Regions from separate parts of the Alkalihalobacterium alkalinitrilicum genome, predicted to be linked through region 1. Evidence: riboswitches for the same ligand, from Rfam matches in the RefSeq annotation. Region 1 holds a riboswitch; each other region holds the start of a gene.
The links. A riboswitch is a leader RNA that binds a small molecule or an ion and turns the genes downstream of it on or off. The one in region 1 is predicted to bind S-adenosylmethionine.
Positions count from the first base shown of each region.

Region 2: linked by a shared signal. The riboswitch ahead of metK (methionine adenosyltransferase) and the one ahead of msrA (peptide-methionine (S)-S-oxide reductase MsrA) in region 1 are both predicted to bind S-adenosylmethionine.
Region 3: linked by a shared signal. The riboswitch ahead of BK574_RS10075 (methionine biosynthesis PLP-dependent protein) and the one ahead of msrA (peptide-methionine (S)-S-oxide reductase MsrA) in region 1 are both predicted to bind S-adenosylmethionine.

Region 1 covers NZ_KV917368.1:947,778-952,728, forward strand. Annotated here, with positions in the region: gene BK574_RS04500 (L-2-amino-thiazoline-4-carboxylic acid hydrolase) at 1-430, opposite strand, end outside; gene BK574_RS04505 (S9 family peptidase) at 609-2,594, opposite strand; SAM riboswitch class I at 2,831-2,942, shown strand; gene msrA (peptide-methionine (S)-S-oxide reductase MsrA) at 3,034-3,498, shown strand; gene BK574_RS04515 (cupin domain-containing protein) at 3,665-4,081, opposite strand; gene BK574_RS04520 (TetR/AcrR family transcriptional regulator) at 4,078-4,677, opposite strand.
Region 2 covers NZ_KV917368.1:4,474,344-4,479,294, reverse strand. Annotated here, with positions in the region: gene BK574_RS21730 (glycosyltransferase family 4 protein) at 1-850, shown strand, start outside; gene metK (methionine adenosyltransferase) at 981-2,186, opposite strand; SAM riboswitch class I at 2,376-2,486, opposite strand; gene BK574_RS21720 (hypothetical protein) at 2,864-3,187, opposite strand; gene pckA (phosphoenolpyruvate carboxykinase (ATP)) at 3,618-4,951, shown strand, end outside.
Region 3 covers NZ_KV917368.1:2,168,103-2,173,053, forward strand. Annotated here, with positions in the region: gene BK574_RS10065 (bifunctional homocysteine S-methyltransferase/methylenetetrahydrofolate reductase) at 1-619, opposite strand, end outside; gene metC (cystathionine beta-lyase) at 646-1,809, opposite strand; gene BK574_RS10075 (methionine biosynthesis PLP-dependent protein) at 1,824-2,930, opposite strand; SAM riboswitch class I at 3,070-3,181, opposite strand; gene BK574_RS27860 (hypothetical protein) at 3,311-3,475, opposite strand; gene prsW (glutamic-type intramembrane protease PrsW) at 3,499-4,134, opposite strand; gene BK574_RS10085 (asparaginase) at 4,172-4,951, opposite strand, start outside.

The DNA of each region.
Region 1 (4,951 bases):
TTTCAATCGTATTCGGCATACCAAGGTGAGCGGCTCTTTGAACAATTCCTTTTCCACGTTCTTCTCCAAACGTTCGAACACCTTCTTTGATTGCCTCTTTACCTTCTTCACCGTAGACATCTACAACAACTTTAGTGACTTGAGCAAATAATTTAGCCATTAAACCATAAATTGTTATTTCGGAATATTTATTGGCGCGATCAAAGTCCTTTGGAATGTAATCACTTAACACGTGATCTTCACCTTCACGTGAAGCTAGTACAGCAATATCGTGTGCCTCTTTATATCCGAAATTTTCAAGGCCTTTTTGAAGTAACTTTTTCCCTTCTGTATCAAAAGAGGAAGTAACAGACTTCTCTATATGACTAAACAGCTTAGCTGTAATTCTATACATCGATAAAGGTGGTAATGGAGTCTTGTTAGATAACATAAATTATCTCCTCATTTTTATTTTCTACTACTATTTATGTTGTTTGTTCTGTTTCAATATAAATTATTTCGTTCAAAACGCCAGTTGAAGCCCCTAACTTTCTCCACTTAAAAGGACGGCTCTTCTGTTTCTGAATTCAGTAGCAAGAACCGTCACTATGGAATTCTCAGTTAATTATTTAATTTCGTCGATCATCAAACCAACTCATTAAATGTTGTAGACGCTCTAAGCGATGTTTCGGTTTACCAGAGCGTGAAAGGTTATGGTTTTCATCTGGGAAGCGAACGAGCTTCGTTTCTACACCTAATCGTTTAAGGGCAATATACCATTGTTCTGCTTGCTCCATCGGACAACGTAAATCTTGTTCACTGTGCAAGATGAGTGTTGGTGTTTTCACATTACGAGCATAGGTGAGTGGTGATACTTTTAATAGCTTCTCAACATCATCCCATAAATCAGCATGTCCATGCTGCCATTCAGTGAAGAAGAACCCAATATCACTAGTTCCATAGAAACTATGCCAGTTACAAATACAACGTTGCGTAACAGCCGCTTTGAAACGATCTGTTCGAGTCACGATGACATTGGTCATGTAACCACCGTAACTTCCTCCTGTAACGAATAATTGGTCGTGATCGATGTAGTTAAAGTTTTCTAAGGCATAATCTACACCAGCCATTATATCTTCATAATCCATACCACCGTAATCACCAATTACCGCATTTACAAATTCATGACCATAGCCATGACTTCCTCTTGGATTCGTATAAAGCACCACATAACCTTTAGAGGCCATTACTTGCATTTCATGGTGTAAACCATTTCCATAAGCTGTTGCTGGACCACCGTGAATTTGAAGGATCATCGGGTATTTTTTACCTTCTTCATATCCATAAGGTTTTAAAATCCAACCTTCAATTTCTTTACCATCTGTACTCTTATAATGTAAATTTTCAGGAGTACTTAGATGAACTTTATTATAAATCTCTTGATTCCAATTCGTTAACGTTTCCACGTTCTCCACATTATTTAAATCTTGTGTAACTAAATCTCCAGTAGAATGAGGAGTAGCAAGAACGAGGACGGCTTGATCATAGTTGACGATATCATAGGACGTAACAGTTGCGACAGTAGGAGATAAGGCTGCTGTTACCTCACCGTTTAGATTTACTTTAAATAACTGGCAATCACCACCAACTGTTGCACTAAAATAAATATGAGTGCTAGTCGAGTCCCAAATTAATCTCAATTCTGCGGTGTCATATTTCGCATCGACACCTACAAGGTTTCCAACGGTGTAATCAAAGTGTTCCGTTAAGTTTGTTAATTGACCAGTTTCTACAGAAAGGAGGAGAACATTCGCATTCCCTTGACTTCTCTCACCACGTGTATGCCCTGCCACTGCTAGCCATTTACCGTCTGGTGAAAGAGAAGGTGCCATAATATTTCCAATTCCTTGATAGAACAACGTCTCTTCCTTTGAAGCAATATCATATTTCCAAATAGCAGGGAGGTAGCCCCACTCTTGATCATCTGCCTTCGTTCCAACAAAGAATAAGCTTTTTCCGTCTGGTGAGAAACCAGGTTGACCAAAATCATGGTCGCCTTCGGTAACCTTTGTATAAGCTTTTGTCTCTATATCAAATAAATAAACATGCTTACGGTCGTCGTTATAAATACCAACTCCGTCACCTTTATAACGAAGTCTTGTAATCACCTTCACATCACTTTTTTCTTCATCCTCATCAGAGGTCACCTTTAATTCACCTTTAATCGTAAGAGCGAGCTGGCTGCCGTCTGGCGACCAAACAAAATCACCGATTCCTTGCTTGACGTCTGTTAATTGTATAGCTTCACCACCATCTGTATGTAAAAGCCATATTTGATTTTTTCCTGTACGGTTTGAACGGAAAGCAATCGTGCTTCCATCTGGTGACCACAGTGGAGTCGTATCCTTAACTAATGTCTCGTTTGAATAATGAGAGGTAAATTGTCTGCCTTCACCTTTTAAATTAGTTACATAGATATAAGAATAGTAACCATCTTTTTCTTGATCTACATGAGTTAAGACATAGGCCACTTTGTCGCTGTTAGGGTAAACCTGAGGATCACCGACAAACTTAAATTTAGTTAAGTCTTCTGTTGTAATAGGACGTTTCATCATTTTAAATTCCTCCATAATTTACAATCTATAAGTCTATCTTAACATTTCGGCAATCGAAGTAAAATATTTTTATTGATATTTCAGTATATTATTTTAGGGTGGCTCTCTAAAGCCTTGAAAAAAATCATAGAGATGGTTCAATCAATAAAAGTTAACTTTAAATAAATCCCCTTGCAAAATAATTAATTATCATCTATAATACTATTCAAATAACAATAAATTTAATAGCGATAGACTTCTTATCCAGAGTGGTGGAGGGACAGGCCCTTTGAAACCCGGCAACCATTAAATCATATTTGATTTAAACGGTGCCAATTCCTGCAAGGTGTATACCTTGGGAGATGAGAGGATCGTATATAAATACGATAACCTCTCTATATTTTAGAGAGGTTTTTCTTATGGGAAGAAGATTTATCGCTCAAATGAGGAGCGAATTAAAATGGAAAAAGCAGTATTTGGTGCAGGTTGTTTTTGGGGAGTGGAAGCGTTTTTTGAAAGTATTCGTGGAGTTGAAGAGACAAGAGTAGGGTATACAGGTGGTCATGTTGAGAGTCCTTCCTATGAAGTAGTGAAAACGGGAAAGACTGGTCATGCTGAGGTGATTGAAATTTGGTATAATCCTTGGAAAATTTCTTATGCAGAACTCGTGACTAAATTTTTTGAATGTCATGACCCAACAACATTAAATCGCCAGGGAATTGATGTAGGAACTCAATATCGTTCGGTTATTTTCTTTCAAAATTTTCAACAATTAGAAGTCGCAAGTAAAATAAAAGCGGATCTTAGCCAAGCGAGCGCTAAAAAAATTGTCACTGAAATTTCGCCAGCCAAAACGTTTTATCAAGCAGAAGAGTATCATCAAAAGTACTTTCAGAAAAATGGATCCGTTGCTTGTGGAATTTAAATTAAAAAATAAAACAGCTAGTCTTGCAGAACTAAATGTAAAAAAATTCTCGAATTTATTACGAGATGATGTTTCAATGTAGTAGCAATGACCTGTTGAATATATAATTACCCAAACAGCTAATGAATAGCTGTTTGGGTTCATTTTTTCTGTGGTAGTATAAAATTTAAAGGACCTTCATTCCAACTGGAGATACCTCTTCTGAAAAGGTAGAATGGGAATCCTTGCTAGCAAAAAAAGCTAAAAATTTTGCAGTTTCATCGCCTTTATTTATTATATAGTGTGGAACAGAAGGTGGAATAACGACGAGATCGCCAACGGTTATGGTGCAACGGTCGTTTCCAATCATTACTTCTGCATTTCCGCTTAAAACAAATAAAATTTCCTCACTGCTTTCAGAATGTTCTCCAAGCTCGTTTCCTGCTTCTACCTCAAAATAGACAACCGTCGTCTGAGTACTGTTAATGCCAGACCAGAGCGGAAACTGTGGGGTGAATGGTAAATTGGCTTTCCACTTTTTCTTTTTGTCACTGTCGTACCACAAATCCAATAGAGGTAACTTGTTAATATTTACAGTTTTCAAAGGGTTTCCTCCTTTAGTTTTAGCAAAATAGCTCTTGTTGTTTGTTCAATACATATACCTTTGTCCAAGCCACTTAATTTTCTTAACGTTCGGTAAAAGAGGGGGTGTAACAAGCTGCGGATGAAGCCTCCGATTTGTTCTTTTCGATCGTTTGGAATAGCCGTGTCCTGGAGTAAGACCTGTACAGCGGCTTTAATTAGAGCCTCATTTTGTAAGGCCGAATTCCTCATAACTTTAGATTGTTCTGATAGGCGAAACGAGAGCCAAACGAGTTCCATCGTATTTTCATGGAAGGAATAAAAGTCAGTTACGATCAGTGTGACTTTTTCATCAAGTTCGTGTAAGTGTAAATACGTATGAATTTGAGGTAACTTATTGATCTTCAGAAAGTGATTCGCGCATCCCCGAAATAAATCTTCATTCGTCGGAAAATATTTACGAATTGTGGGTATCGAAACTCCAGAATGTTCTGCGATTATTTTTATATCGGTGACCCCTTCTGAGTGCATCGTGTAAGTAGCTTCAATAATGCTTTCAATGGTGGATTGTTTTCTTTTTTCACGAAGATCAGAATGATAAGTGCGTTTCTTTCTCATAGTACAACCTTCTCCTATAAATCGGTACTATTGGTCTAGAGGTGCAACATTACCTTCCTCATATTTGCAAAAATTCTTTTAATTATTACATATGACATTATATGTAAAATGGATATATATAGACACTATTCAATATTAAAAATATATATCGAAAATAAAACCAATTTGAAACACTGCAAACTGTTTACCTCAGTTTGCGTTAAAGTTTATTTACACTAGCATCGTTGTGTTGAAGTGAAAAGGTAGAATTAGTGTATAGTAGAACTTGTTAGGG
Region 2 (4,951 bases), 3.5 Mb from region 1:
TGGGAAAAAGCTAAACATTCCAATGGTTGGTTCTTACCACACCCACTTTGATCATTATTTAAAATATTATAAACTTACCTTTATGTCCGAAGGGCTATGGAAGTTTATGAAATGGTTTTATTCACACTTTAATATGACCTTTGTTCCTTCAAAAGAAACGAAAGCTCATTTAGTAAGACGTGGATTTACAAATATCGACTTATGGACTCGAGGAGTCGATTGTTTTCAATTTAGTCCAAAGCATAAAGATACGAGCTTATATGAACGATTTAATATTAAAAAGAAATATGTACTGCTTTTTGTTGGCAGAATGGCGCCCGAAAAAGACTTAGAGACGTTGCAGGCAGTCATGGAGCAACTCCCAGAAAGAATAAAAAATGAAGTCCATTGGATTTATGTAGGAGATGGACCACTTCTACAAGAATACAAAGAGAACTTCACACAAAACATTACATTTACAGGCTATCTAGCTGGTTCTGAACTAGCTTCAATTTATGCTCTAGCTGACCTATTTGTTTTCCCTTCAACAACAGAAACCTTTGGGAATGTCGTCTTAGAAGCACTAGCTTCTGGAACGCCAGCAATTGTAGCTAATGCCGGTGGCGTTACTGAGATTGTTACTCATGAACAAACTGGAATTATCTGCGAAGCAAAAAGTCCCACATCTTTCATTTCAGCGATTGAAAGGCTACTATCTGATGAAATTCTTCGCTTACAAATGGGGTATGAAGCGAGGAAGTACGCTCGGTCTCAATCATGGGAAACGATATTTGACAACTTACTTTTACAATATGAAAAAGCATATAGTATGTCTCATTCCGATATGAAACTGGTTTCTTCCCATCATTAAAAGTTAGAAAAGACATCCATTACCACCAAAAATGATGAAAGTCGATGTCTTTTCTGTACTTGTTCCTTTAGCAAAAAAACTTCTTTAAAATGCAAAAAAGGAGTAGGGTCTCCCACTCCTTTTTAGCTTATTATTTTGAAGCTTCTGTTCGTAACAGTTCTGCTTTGTCCGTTTGCTCCCAAGGTAAATCAATATCATTTCGTCCAAAATGTCCATAAGCAGCTGTTTGCTTATAAATTGGACGACGTAGATTTAACATATTAATAATGCCTGCTGGACGAAGGTCAAAGTGCTTTCTTACAAGACTCACTAACACTTCCTCTGATACTTTTCCTGTACCAAAAGTATCAACAGCAATAGATACAGGTTGTGCTACACCAATCGCATAAGCTAGCTGTACTTCACAACGATCTGCTAAACCAGCAGCTACGATGTTTTTCGCTACATAACGAGCCGCATACGCTCCAGAACGGTCCACTTTTGTTGGATCTTTTCCTGAGAATGCTCCACCACCGTGACGAGCATAACCGCCGTACGTATCAACGATAATTTTTCTTCCTGTTAATCCAGCGTCCCCTTGAGGTCCACCGATCACGAAGCGACCTGTAGGGTTAATAAAGTATTTTGTTTCCTCATCAATTAAATGAGCTGGAACCACTGGTTTGATTACATACTCTTTAATATTTCGTTGAATTTGCTCTAATGTTACTTCAGGATGATGTTGAGTAGAAATAACGATTGTATCAATACGGGCTGGCTTTCCATTTTCATCGTATTCTACCGTAACTTGCGTTTTTCCATCTGGACGTAAATATGGAAGAACTTCATCTTTACGAACTTCGGTTAAACGACGTGACAATTTATGTGCTAACGAAATTGGAAGTGGCATTAATTCAACCGTTTCATTATCAGCATAACCAAACATTAACCCTTGGTCTCCTGCACCAATTGCTTCAATTTCTTGGTCCGTCATCTGACCTTCACGCGCCTCAAGTGCTTGATTAACCCCTTGAGCAATATCAGCAGATTGCTCATCAATGGAAGTAAGAACGGCACACGTCTCTGAATCAAACCCATACTTCGCACGAGTATAACCAATATTTTTAATTGTTTCACGAACGATCTTCGGGATATCAACGTATGTACTTGTCGTAATTTCTCCAGCTACTAATACTAAACCCGTATTGACTGAAGTTTCACAAGCTACACGAGCATTCGCATCATTTTTTAAAATGGCGTCTAAAATCGCATCAGAAATTTGGTCACAGATTTTATCAGGATGCCCTTCTGTCACCGACTCAGAGGTGAATAGGCGACGACTTTTCTTTTCTACCATTAAACAGTATCCTCCTTTTTCACATTTTAGAGGAAATTCTATTCCTTCTACGGGTAGTCTTCCCTTAAAATGTGTTAAATATTGATACGGCACTCATTCCCTCACCCTAGTGAGTATAAATTTAAGACATATATAGTCATAAAAACCCCTTTCCTCATGAGGAAAAGGGTTAGACATATCACCTTTAACCTCTTATCTTTCAAAGCATAAGCTTTGCAGGTTAGCACCTTTTCACCTTTTTTAATGGTGTTGGTTGCTGGGTTTCTTCGGGCCTGTCCCTCCACCGACTCGGGATAAGAGTATCCGTTCGCGTCATATCATAACTTACAAAGTAATCGTTGTCAACTATTGCCTGTTGACAGTAGAAAGTCTCAATTAGTAAAACACATTTATCCTTAACAATAGCAAAATTAGATGATTATTCATTTTAAGTACAAAGAAAAGCGAAGTCGCCTGTTTAGCTCCGACCAGCAAATGTTCTGGCAGGCTAAAGTTCGCTCTTTAACTTTTGTCCTGATAGGTTATTTGTCCTCGAGGAGCTGGCGACTGCAGCTAGACAAAAAAAGTCCTCTTTACTAGGACCATTAAGATGCGATATTCCAATATTTTATTTTGCCATGCCGTGATCAACTCTTTTATAGAAGCATTGGCCTCTAAGTTAGAGCGAGAACCTTGTTTTAATACGGTGTATTTTGGTTCTGATTTCGCTTTCGTTCTTCTTCTTCTCTAACTTCTTCCCGAAGCTGCATGCGTAATAACTCATTTTGGTTATCTCGTGGTTTCACCTGACTATAAACCCCGCTCGCCGTTAAACCGATGATTAACGCAACTAATAATTCATTTCCCCATTCTTTAGGAATAAACCATAATACACACGCGACACCAATCGCTAATAACGCTCGATACTTCTTATCAATATTAAAGGCATTTCCGACAACAGTTACTAATGCAGCAACAACAGCTGAAACGGTCGCGAGGTCCAACATTGAAATACTGTCCACCGCAAACCCCTCCTTCCTACTTTATGCTATGCAAATAACTAAAAATGGGTACTGAACAGATTTACCTTATTATTTGGCTTTCTACATGTTGATTTTGGCACATCGCGCGAAAGTTTGGACACCCGAATGAAATATAAGCTATCCAGTATTAACATTGAACATTATCAAAACCTATGAATTTTAAGTATTCTAAAGTCCGTAATAAGAAACCTATTTAATAGGAAAAAAGGCAACACCAATGTATAAACATCCTTTTAATAGCACGTTATTAATTTAGACACATAATTTTTCAACTTATTTGCACACAAATTGAAATAATAGTATAGACTATTTAATAAAATGTGTTATACTAATTTCAACATAAAAAATTAATTATTAATCCTTACAAACATAGTGGATAAAATATAAAAAAGAGAGGGTTTTGTGACCAATGAGTACAATTAGCTTCGCTACTGAATTAGAGCATATTTTACAAGGAGAAAATGTTCATTTAGACCTTCCTGTTTCTAAATTAGTCGAAAGGTCACTAATGAGAAATGAAGGGGTACTAACTTCTGCAGGAGCATTAAGTGTTGCTACTGGTAAATATACTGGACGCTCACCTAAAGATAAATTTATCGTAAAAGAAGAATCTGTAAAAGATAAAATCGACTGGGGTTCTGTTAACCAACCGATCGAAAAAGAGGTTTTCACTAAATTATACAACAAAGTAATGAATTACTTAAAAGAAAAAGAAGAATTATTTGTTTTTCGTGGTTTTGCAGGTGCAGATAAAAGCTACCGTCTTCCAATTCAAGTTATTAATGAATACGCTTGGCATAACCTTTTCGCAAAACAATTATTTATTCGCCCTACTCAAGAAGAATTACAAACTCACGATTCAGAATTCACTGTAATCTCTGCGCCAAACTTTAAAGCAGATCCTGAAATTGACGGAACTCGTTCTGAAACGTTTATTATCGTTTCATTCGAAGAGAGAGTTGTTTTAATTGGTGGTACTGAATATGCTGGCGAAATGAAGAAATCGGTCTTCTCAATCATGAATTACTTGTTACCAGAACAAGATGTGCTTTCTATGCACTGTTCAGCGAATGCTGGTAAAGAAGGCGACGTTGCTTTATTCTTCGGACTTTCTGGCACAGGAAAAACAACGTTATCTGCGGATCCTAACCGTCATTTAATTGGTGATGATGAGCACGGCTGGTCTAACAACGGTGTATTTAATGTTGAAGGCGGCTGCTATGCTAAGTGTGTAAACTTATCTTATGAAAAAGAGCCACAAATTTGGGATGCAATTCGTTTCGGAGCTGTTTTAGAAAATGTAGTACTCGATGACAAAACTGGAAATCCAGACTATGATGATACATCATTAACGGAAAATACACGTGTCGCTTATCCTTTAGAGTCTATTCCTAATACATTAATGCCGAGCATTGCTGGACACCCTAATACTATCATTTTCTTAACTGCTGATGCGTTTGGTGTATTACCTCCAATCAGTAAATTAACAAAAGAACAAGCAATGTACCATTTCTTATCAGGTTACACTAGTAAACTAGCAGGAACTGAGCGTGGAGTAACAGAGCCTGAAGCAACGTTCTCAACTTGTTTCGGCGCACCATTCCTTCCACTACCAGCACATCGTTATGCGGAAATGCTTGGTGAAAAAATTTCTCAGCATGATGCACAAGTTTACCTTGTAAACACGGGTTGGTCTGCAGGTCCTTACGGTGTAGGTAAACGTATGAACCTAGCTTACACTCG
Region 3 (4,951 bases), 1.2 Mb from region 1:
GTCCCATTCGACAATTGAGCCCAACGATATTAGCACCTGTATCGATGAGTGTTTTAAGTGCCTCACTGACAGGAGTCCCTCCATATAAAACACCAATATCCCCAAGTGCCACTTGAGCGACAATTGGTTTATCTGTCTTAGCTCTCGCTATCTTAATAACACTTTTTAACTCATCTAAACTATAAAACGTCTCAAATAATAATCCATCAGGATTTGCACTTAACAATGCATCTAATTGTTTATCAAAACTGCTCATTATTTCTTCTTGAGTAACATTTTTCGTTTGTAGGCCCGAAATTCCTCCAACGGTTGCAAGTACATAAGCTTCAAGGTTACGAACAGCCTTTTTCGCAATTTCAACACCTTTTACGTTCAGCTCTGTTACCTTTTGTTCTAACCCATAGTTTGCTAGTTTGATTGAGTTCGCAGCATACGTATTTGTTTGAATGACGTTTGCTCCTGCTTGAAGATACTCCTCATGGACTTCGTACACTTTATCTTCAGCCGTTATGTTTAAATGTTCAAAGCAACTTTCCGTAATTCCTTTTGAATAGAGAAGGGTTCCTATCGCCCCATCTCCTATTAATATCCGTTCTTTTAGCGCATCAAGAAAATCCATATCTTCCCCATCCTTTTATTTATAAGTTAATTCGTGATCGCCAAGCTTTCAAAAGCATTCAAAAAGTCTCTTTTAATATCCTCGACATTTTCTAGTCCGACCGATAATCGTAACAGTCCATCGCTAATTCCCCTTTGTTCTCGTTCTGCACTTGGCATTGCCGCATGGGACATCGTTGCTGGGTAAGATAAGATCGATTCTACTGCACCAAGGCTAACTGCAAAAACAGGCACTTCGACTTGAGCGACAAACTGTCTTACTGCCTCTTTATCTTTTAACTCAAAGGATAATACAGCTCCAAAACCTTCTGCTTGGTCTTTTTGAATATTATATCCTAAATGATCTTTTAATCCTGGGTAATAGACTCGTTCAACAGCAGGTTGTTCTTTTAGCCAAAGGGCTAATTCATTTGCAGCCTTTGACGAATGCTCCATACGAACATGTAATGTCTTAAGACCTCGTAATACGAGCCAACAATCTTGCACCCCTAACACCGAACCGAATGAGTTTTGCAAGAATGCTAATTGATCACCTACTTCTTCGTCTTTAACAACAGCAAGTCCCGCAATGACATCACTATGGCCTCCAATAAACTTTGTCGCACTATGAAGGACAACATCTACGCCAAGTTCAATCGGACGTTGTAATGCTGGTGTCATGAAAGTATTGTCAACAAACGTTAAGCAACCGTATTTCTTTGCTAAAGCTACCACTTCTCTTAAATCTGTGATTTTCATCGTCGGATTTGATGGGGTTTCAACGTAAATCACTTTTGTATTTTCTTGAATACTCGCTTCTATTTCCTCATTATTCGTCATATCAACAAACGTATATTCAATACCCAGACGGTTTAACACTTGAGTTACAAAACGGAACGTACCCCCATACACATCTGTCGTAACGACCACATGGTCTCCTTTTGAAAGAAGCATAAAAGCTGTTGAAATCGCCGCCATACCTGATGCGAATGCAAACCCCCTCACGCCGCCTTCTAATTCAGCAATTGTTTCCTCTAGTGCTGCACGAGTTGGATTTCCTGAACGTCCATAATCAAAGGTTCCGAACTGATCAAAGTCAAATTGATGAAAGGTTGAAGCATGTTGGATTGGAACACTTACCGCTCCCGTTTCTTTATCTACTTTTTGATTATTATGAAGTAAGCGCGTTTGCAAAGAAAATTGTTCACTCATTTTTATATATCCTCCTATAGACTTACATGATTAAATGCTTGATCTAAATCCGCAATCAGATCCTGACTATTTTCGATACCTACTGAAAAACGTAATAAGCGGTCACATACACCATTTGCGAAACGCACCTCTTCTGGCATATCCGCGTGGGTTTGCGTTGTTGGATATGTCATTAAGCTTTCAACGCCACCTAAACTTTCTGCAAATGAAATTAATTTTAACTGCTGTAAAAATGGATTTACCCAGTTAGCTTCCTTAATGCGGAAAGAAAGCATCCCGCCACGTCCAGGATAGAGAACATCTGTCACTGAAGGGTGTTCTTTAAGATAGGCCGCCACTTCTCTTGCGTTCTTTTGATGTTGTTCCATCCGTAGTGTTAACGTCTTCATACCTCTTATAAGTAACCACGAATCAAACGGACTTAATATTCCTCCCATACCATTGTGGAAATACCCAATTCGCTCGCAAAGTTCTTCACCTTTTCCAACAATTAAACCTGCAATGACATCGTTGTGCCCTCCTAAGTATTTTGAAGCACTGTGTATAACGATATCTGCTCCTTCTTTGAGTGGTTGTTGTATTAAAGGCGTATAGAAAGTGTTATCAACAATGAACAGTAAATTATGCTTTCTTGCTAAATGACCTAACTGCTTTAAATCGGCTTCTTGCATTAGTGGATTGGTCGGGCTTTCTATAAACAACGCTTTCGTATTTTCATTTATTTGTTGTTCAAATGTTTCTATATCTCTTGGATCCCCGTATGAAAATGATAATCCCCAGTTTTTCCATCCATTTTCAAATAGTCGATAAGTACCACCATATAAGTCACTCGATGCTAATATCTCATCGCCTTGCTTAAATAAGGAAAATAAAGTTTGAATAGCAGACATTCCTGAACTACAGGCAAAGCCTCGATCACCTGCTTCTAATTCAGCAATCGCATTTTCTAAAACTAACCTAGTTGGGTTTCCCGTTCTTGAATAATCAAAACCAGTAGATTCACCGATCCCTGAATGGCGATACGCGGTGGAAAAATAAACAGGGGTATTAATCGTTCCTGTATGTTCGTCTAAACGGTTTCCAATTTGTACTAGTTTCGTTTCTAGTTGCTCTTTATTCATTATGCTTCTCCTCCACTCTTATCGCTGTTTTTTCTTAAACTTTATTCTTTAGAGAAGTTTACCCTTCTAAAAGTGCAAAAAGCCTTCCTCTTATAAATAAGAAGAAGGCTAAGAAATCATTTTCAATGAACTACGCTCCTTCTTATCTTTCAAGCCATAATTGCTTGCTGGAATTAGCACCTGACCGAAAATAAATTCAGCTGGTTGCTGAGACTTCATAGGGCCATTCCCTCCATCTCTCTTGATAAGAAAATTATTTAATTTTTCAATTTTCGCTTGATTCTAAATTACATGAATTGCACGAAAAAAGCAATAGATTTTATTAGATTTACTTATTTTAATCCTTTAAAGCATCAACAATTCTTAAAAATCTATAGGCGTTATTCTGGAGTAGCATCTATTTGTAAGTCGTCCTCATTCCCACAAACACAACGAATAAAGCCCGTCTCATAGTTGCCGTCTTTTCCTTGTCTACCCCGTAGAATAAACTTTTCACCACATTTTGGACAACGAATTACGATTCGATACCTTACGCTTTCAGTCATGCATACCACTCCTAACCCTTTTTCTAATTTGCCATTTTCACTTTGTGTATACTGAATGTCCAAAGCCCAATCATAAAAAGAAGCATCATTATATGAATATATTTATCCATTGTTAGTAATATTAAATCATAGCTCCCATGAAGTAAAATTGGTAAGAATAAAGAAAGTATAATAAACCAAGTCTGGTGTTGTTTTGAAAACTTTGCTTTTCCTAAATAATACCCCATAATTACCCCGAACAAAGCATGGCTACTTACTGGAAATAACGCTCTCAACCACGCCGTTTGCAACCCGTTCGCTAGTAAATAAAAAAAATTCTCAACAGATGCAAACCCTAAAGATAGAGAAACCCCATAAATAATACCATCATATGTTTTGTTAAAGGTCGCATGCTTATACGCAAAGAAAAAAAGCAAAAACCACTTGAAAAACTCTTCTGTAAAAGCATATTCAAAGAAAGCTACCATAAAATGAGTCGTAAACACACCTTCAACTTCAAACGCATATTGGATGACCATGACTGGAAAAACCAACAGCGCACCAATGATAAATGTTTTAATAATCATGAGTAACGCTTGAGAACTTACATCATTTTTTAAATAAAAATAGCAAAATAAAGCCATAGCAGGACCAGTAGTTGCGGTTATAAGCGAAAACAACGTTTTTCCAATCCTCTCTTTAACTACGATTTAGTCTCTATATTTTAAAACCTTCTTCTATGTCCCCACCAGCTGACATTAAAACTGCAAGCTTTATTCTTGCCTTTTTCGAGTCATAATCCTTACCTAAACTCGCGCCTCTTAATTTTAAATCATAAGCACTTCCACGATAATCATACGAAGTGTGTACCTGTCCTTCCTCAGAACTTGTCGTTACTACGACTTTGACGCCAGCTTTTATTGCATTCGTTATATCATCTACCATATGAGGTGATACTTGTCCTCTTCCTACCCCTTCTAAGACAATACCTTTTGTTCCTTCTCTCACCGCACACCGAATAAACTTTCCATCTGCTCCTGCATAACATTTAATAATTTCAACTTGTGGTAGGAAGGAATCAATTTGATAACAATCTCTATGCAATGGTTTTTGATACACACTTACCACATCATTATCGATAATACCTAAATAACCATAACCAAATGATTCAAAACCTTGCATATTTGATGCATGTACTTTTTTAACATATTTAGCAGACCATATCCGGTCATTAAATACAACCACTGTACCAACATTATCCAAACTTTCATTAACAGCGACATAAATAGAATTTCGTAAGTTCGAATACACATCGGTTCCGATATCGTCTGGTGACCGCTGTGACCCCGTAACAACAATCTTTCTTTCATCTGTAACGGCTAAATCTAAAAAATATGCCGTCTCTTCAAGTGAATCCGTTCCATGTGTGACCACGATCCCACTGACGGTTTCATCTTCGAATACTTTGTCAATTTTCTTTTTTAATTCGAGCATCCT